DNA from 3 places in the Faecalibacter sp. genome. Region 1 is predicted to be linked to each of the others. Evidence: riboswitches for the same ligand, from Rfam matches in the RefSeq annotation. Region 1 holds a riboswitch; each other region holds the start of a gene.

Region 1 (2,208 bases):
TATTGAATTAGGGTCCGTAAAAAATAGTTCAGAAGGCGCATTTCGTTTTTTTTGCGCATCCTTGATGACAATCTTTTTGATGTTTGCGTTTAATTGAGGTTTTTCTTCTAAAACTTTATAAATACCTTCACCAACGATTCCAAATCCAAATAATCCGATGTTTAATTTCTTCATGGTAGTAAATTGTAAGAATGATTAAACATTAACGAATTTCAATTGGGCAATAGCTTGTTCGATGTCCTGCTTTAGATCCTCTACGTTTTCAATTCCTACGGATAAACGAATCAATGAATCTTGCACGCCCAATCTTAAGCGTTTTTCTCTCGGCACAGAGACATGCGTCATTTAGGCGGGATGACACTATAAACTCTTCGCACCCCCTAAACTTTCTGCTAACTTAAAATAATGTGTACTTGTAACAACTTTAACAGCTGCCTCTATAGAATCTTCTTTTAAGGTAAATGATATAATCCCTCCGAAAAGGTTATTTTGTTGTTTTTTGGCAATGTTATGATTTTTATGATCATTCAATCCTGGATAATAAACTTGATCGATTTGTGGTATACTTTTCAAGAATTGAGCCAACTCTAATGCATTTGATGAAATTCTTTCATACCTTAATTCTAAAGTTTCAATCCCTAGTATCGTTAAAAAGCAATCCCAAGGGCCTAAAATTCCTCCAGTGGCATTTTGTATAAATTTGATTTTTTCACCCAACTCTTTAGTTTTTGCGACCACAATACCTGCGACTAAATCCGAATATCCAGCAATGTACTTTGTACCTGAATGTATTACGATATCCGCACCTAAAGTAATAGGATTTTGTGCTACTAGACTTGCAAATGTATTATCAACTACCACGAGAGCTCCATTTGCATGAGCAATGTTAGCAATAGTTTCTATATCCGAAATTTTTAACGTTGGATTCGTAGGTGATTCTAACCAAACTAATTTTGTACGCTCTGTAATGAAATCAATAATATTCGTAGCATCTGATGTATCTACGAAATGGATTTTAATTCCTAACTTTTCATATACCTGTGTAAATAAACGATAGGCACCTCCATAAATATCATCCACAGCAACAATTTCATCACCTGTTTTCAACAATTTTGCAACAGCGTCTATTGCTGCTAAACCTGTTGCAAAGGCATAAGCCGAATGACCACCTTCCAATTGAGCTATAATATCTTCTAAAGACTTGCGAGTTGGATTATTAGAACGTGCATAATCGAATCCTTTATTCAAACCTGGAGCTTCTTGTACAAAAGTAGAAGTTTGATACACTGGTACTGAGATGGATCCTGTCAATTGATCAACAGGAATTGAATGTAAAATTTATGTTGCTTTACTCATAAAATGATTGTTTTAAAAACAATTATCAAGTAAAGAAAGTGGGTAAAAAAAATATTGGTTCAACCATGTCAGTGAAAACATAGCTGAACCAACATGAGACTGTATAATAATTGGTTGGTTACAAGTCTTTCACTCATCTTTCCTATTATAAGGATGGAATTAGCACCTTGATCCGTCGATCAGGTTGCTAAAGTTTCACAGGGCCATATCCCTCCACTTTTCTTGATAAATTGAAAATTTTAATGAACTATTTCTGGAAACAAATTTAAGTGAAGATGGTTTGAATATCCAAACATTTAAAATGTTAAAATTAATATTTTTTCTATTTTATTAATTTTTTAGTTATTTTATATTTATATTATTCTATTAATATATTTTTTATAGATTTTTATTCCGATTATTCTATCAGAAGTAAAAATCATTTTATTCTTGATAAACTCTACAAGTCCTATAGCATTTTTAGAAAGATGATTTATTTTCTATAAATTTTAATTCCAAATTAAAATTATACAGATTAATTAGAAATTATTTCATTTAATAGAGGTTTAAGCTGTTAAATAATTAATTTTAATCTTACTATTAATTCACTATTTAGAAAATTTTTCGGATTATGATTAAAATTGATACATTTGCACTGACCTTATGACGAAAGATGGAGGGAATAGGCCCGAAGATATCTTAGCAACCCAAATTTAGTTGGGTGCTACATCCTACTCTACTCAAGAGAAAAATAAGGAAATGGAAATCACTTCTACTTTCGCTCATAAGTATAATCAATTTATACAATGACTTTAAAAGATATACTAAAAGAGCGAATTGCCATTTTGGATGGTGCGATGGGAACCATGATCC
Region 2 (2,208 bases), 610 kb from region 1:
ATATTTTTTAAAGAATTTCACAAAATAAGAAACATCTTGAAAATTTAATACATAAGCTACTTCGCTGACAGTCATTTCTTTATTTACCAATAATCGTTTTGCTTCTAATACCACGCGATTTCTTATTAATTCACCAGCTGAAATTCCGAGAACATCCTTGCATAATGCATTGAGATGATTAGGAGTAATGTATAACATTTCTGCATATTCTTTTGGCAATCTTTTCTCTTTAAAAAATTGCTCAATCAGATCCTTAAAATTATGAATTAATACCGATTGATATTCGTTAAGCGAATTTTCCATTGGGTTAAAAAAACGATTAACATCAATAAACAATTGTAGTAATAAAGTTGCAATTTTAAGATTTGAAGAAGAATGATTCATGGCATGTTCTTTCAAAATATGCTCGAAAATTGGCACTACGATCTCCGATTGTTCTTCGTTAATCATAGTGACTTGATGATGCAATTGCATACTTTTAAAAAATGAAAATTGATGCAAAATCCCTGAGTGAATACCTAACCAATCAAAAAAATTCGCACTAAAATTAATGACATATCCATCGTATTGATGTTTAAATCGCCATTGATGCACTTGACCAGGACGCATAAAATAAATCATACCAGATTGCACAGGAAAACTCTCAAAATCAATAATATGTTCTCCACTCCCTTCCGTAAAGTAAACCAAATGAAAATAATGGTGATTGTGCATTTGTTTTAAATGAGGATTACTATCCACATATCCTTTGAAACGATCGACAGAAAATAATTCGTTAATATTTTTATCTGTATTTAAATTACAAATATCAAACGTGGGAAATTCCTGTTTATCCTTCATCTTTACGTTTTTTTATCTACAGGTTAAAGGTAAAAATTTGCGTTTGAATGTACATTGAATTTGGAAAATTAAAAATAACTCGTAGATTTGCCTAGTATTTCGAATCGCATATTTGCGCGATACCAACCGAGAGAAGTCTCCACGGTGGTCAAATAATACGGGATTACAATCCAAAATAAACGTAACATTTCCCTTCTTATTTATCGAAATACAATAAAACATTTATTCATTTAAACATTTTTATTGTATGTCAACAGCAAGCCCGTTGAATGTCGTATTTCAACAATTAGAAAACGTCGAATTAATTGAATTTATCAATCAATTGGTTCCGATTCGTAATGAAGAATTATTGGATCAAATCAAAGAATCATTTATTGAACGTGGTTTTAATTATCAGCATCTATTGTATCAAAATCAATTGCAATTAAATCAACCTTTGCGCTTAATTGATGGCAATTTATTTGAACTTAAGATTCCTAAGCCGCCAATGATTGGTCCTTTTTACAAAATTCTGAATGAATTAAGAATTTTCTTGAACGAACATCCTGAGTTAAAAGGTAAAAGAAAAGTAACATTTGATTACATCTTAGATCAATTTTTCTTAAGCGAACAAGATGTAAAAATCATCCAAGAAGATGATCTGAAATTTCTCAAAGAAAACGATATTTTTATCGCTTTTCGAAATCAAGTTCAAACATTCCCAAATGAGGAAATTCGTAAACAAATCAGCCATTTACCTTTGCAAATTATTATCGATAAAGGACCTTTTTATCGAGGTTTACAAAAAGCAACTGTTTACCGAAATAATGAAGTTATTGCCATCTGGGAAAAATAAATAATTTTTAAAAAAAAGACCTTCTAAGAAGGTCTTTTTGATATTATGCATCGATGATTTTAAATTCTTTCATTAAATAAATCGCGTTCATCACTTGAGTTGTACCTTTTCGTAATTGATAATCCGAATAATAATGTTCATCTACATTTTTTAGCTCAAAACAGTAGTTCACAATATGATTAGGATGTTCTTCTTCCATCTTCGTTAATTCTAAATCATGTGTTGCGATAAAACACAACAAATTGGTTGGATGTTGCATTAATTTTTCTAAAAATTTTTGTGAACCAATCAATTTATCTTGGGAATTTGTTCCTTTTAAAATCTCATCCAGAATAATATATTGTGGTAAATTTTGATCCAAACGATCAATTAATATTTTCAATTTATTGATTTCATTTTTGAAATACGAATCTCCTGACGATAGATTATCCACTGTACGGATACTTGTAAAAATATCCATCGGATAAAATACCATCTCCTCTGCACTGACATTCGCTCCATTCATTGCTAACACCAAATTGGTACCAACGGTA
Region 3 (2,208 bases), 1.1 Mb from region 1:
ATTTTTATACCGGTGTTTTTGGAATTTTTGACGGAAAAAATGTCGATTCGGCTGTAATGATACGATTCATTGAACGCGAAAATGAACAATTGATTTTTAAAAGTGGAGGAGGAATCACGGCCAAAAGTGATTGCGAAAGTGAGTATAACGAAATGATCCAAAAAGTATATGTTCCAATTTATTGAAAGTATTTGTTGTCTTAATCGGGAATTAAGAAATTTAGAATTGCATCAAGCCCGCTTCGAGCGTACGCGTGTGGAGCATTTTCCAGATGCGCCATTTATGAGCTTAGAAGAAGCAATTGAAATTCCTGAGGATTTAGATGATAAAAAATATAAAGTACGTGTGATTTATGGGGCTGAAATCGAGTCCATAGAATTTATTCCGTACGAAATTCAGCCTATTGAGACCATCAAATTGTATTCAATAGATCCTGAGATTACTTATTTCTACAAATACACGGAACGTTGGTTTTTTGATCTTTTTATCAAAGAAACTCAATGCGATGATTTGGTTTTGGTGCGTGCAAATTATATTACAGATGCAACCTATTCTAATTTAATATTCTTTAATGGAATAGAGTGGCATACCCCAACAACTTGTTTACTTCAAGGAACAATGCGAGAAAAATTAATCCAAGAAGGTAAAATCAAGGAAAAAAATATAAAAACTCGCGATTTGGATAATTATTTTTCGTTTAAAAGGATCAATGCTATGATGAATTTTGACGAGGCTCAAACATTTGATATTCAGGTTTTATTAGATTCTCTACAGAAATAGTAGAGTTATTTTGTGTATCCTATATTTTCTTTTACATTTGCATCGACTTATCAAGAAAGGTGGAGGGAATTGGCCCAATGAAACCTTAGCAACCGGATTTCTTAATCAAGGTGCTAAATCCAACCTTAAAAAGGAAAAGATGAGGTGCGAATTTTTCTAAAAACAATTCCTACCATTTTTAAGGTTTCGATTTCTTGATTTATTAATGTTTTAATAAAGATGAAAAGAAACACATTATTATTAGCTTCTCTGGCTTTGTTAGTAGGGAATATAACTTTTGCCCAAGAAATAGAGGTTGAAGAAAACAATGCGTTAGATGAAGTTGTATTGGTTGGTAACCGATCAAATAATCGTACAGTCGTAAATTCTTCGGTTCCTGTGGATATTATTCAAGTGGAAGAATTAATTCAACAAGCTCCACAATTAACTTTAAATGATATTTTAAATTACGTTATTCCATCATTTAATTCTGTGCGTCAATCTTCTTCCGATGGTACAGAACATATTGATCCAATAACTTTACGAGGAATGGGACCCGACCAAGTTTTGGTGCTTATCAATGGAAAAAGACGTCATACAACATCACTTGTTAACTATCAAAATACAGTAGGAAATGGTTCTGTGGGTACAGATTTAGGAGCAATTCCGATTTCAGCAATTAAAAATATTGAAGTTTTACGTGACGGTGCTGCTGCTCAATATGGTTCGGATGCGATTGCAGGAGTTGTAAATGTTGTTCTTAAAGATGCTCCAGGAGGTGATGCTTCACTTACCTATGGACAAACATCCAAAGGTGATGGAGAGACATACAATTTTAATGGAAGTTACGGTGCCAAATTAGGAAGAAATGGATCAATTGTTTTTTCAGCCGTTGTATCAGAACGAAAAAAAACGACACGTACAGGTGATCATAATTTAGATATTTACGGTGATAATTTTGCCTATGATTTTGCAGATCATCCTGATGATGCCCGTGCTGCAGATGATGCCCTAATTGCAGCAAATGGATTAACACGTAAAGATTTTCGTTTTCAAATTGGTGACGCTCAGATTAGAAATCAACAATTTTTTGTGAATGCTGAGACAGAATTAGCTGATCGTTTTGAATTATATACTTTTGGTGGAGTATCCCTTCGTCAAGGAGAAGGCTATGGTTTCCGTCGTCTACCAAATGAAGTTCCATCTGAAAGTCGAACAATTTTTCCGAATGGTTTTCAACCTGTTTTAAAATCGAATGTCAATGATTATTCGAATTCAACAGGATTACGATACAAAACATTTAATCAATGGAATCTTGATTTATCTAATACATTTGGTTTGAATGAATTCAAATACAATGTAGATAATACTGTAAATTATGCCTTGGGTGCAGATTCACCAACTTCTTTTTACGCGGGTAAACACAGTTTTTTACAAAATACAGTGAAT

The links. A riboswitch is a leader RNA that binds a small molecule or an ion and turns the genes downstream of it on or off. The one in region 1 is predicted to bind S-adenosylmethionine.
Region 2: another riboswitch for S-adenosylmethionine. It lies ahead of AC1QSP_RS05975 (hypothetical protein); the one in region 1 lies ahead of AC1QSP_RS03205 (trans-sulfuration enzyme family protein).
Region 3: another riboswitch for S-adenosylmethionine. It lies ahead of AC1QSP_RS08505 (TonB-dependent receptor plug domain-containing protein); the one in region 1 lies ahead of AC1QSP_RS03205 (trans-sulfuration enzyme family protein).

What each region holds. Positions count from the first base shown of each region.
Region 1 covers NZ_CM169987.1:704,000-706,207, forward strand. The annotation lists gene AC1QSP_RS03200 (homoserine dehydrogenase) at 1-174, opposite strand, end outside; partial or broken gene AC1QSP_RS03205 (trans-sulfuration enzyme family protein) at 196-1,338, opposite strand; SAM riboswitch class I at 1,487-1,588, opposite strand; SAM riboswitch class I at 1,994-2,093, shown strand; gene AC1QSP_RS03210 (homocysteine S-methyltransferase family protein) at 2,142-2,208, shown strand, end outside.
Region 2 covers NZ_CM169987.1:1,317,763-1,319,970, forward strand. The annotation lists gene AC1QSP_RS05970 (helix-turn-helix domain-containing protein) at 1-840, opposite strand, end outside; SAM-I-IV-variant riboswitch at 930-1,028, shown strand; gene AC1QSP_RS05975 (hypothetical protein) at 1,088-1,675, shown strand; gene AC1QSP_RS05980 (MutS-related protein) at 1,719-2,208, opposite strand, start outside.
Region 3 covers NZ_CM169987.1:1,823,911-1,826,118, reverse strand. The annotation lists gene AC1QSP_RS08515 (aminodeoxychorismate synthase component I) at 1-185, shown strand, start outside; gene AC1QSP_RS08510 (aminotransferase class IV) at 169-780, shown strand; SAM riboswitch class I at 825-926, shown strand; gene AC1QSP_RS08505 (TonB-dependent receptor plug domain-containing protein) at 1,000-2,208, shown strand, end outside.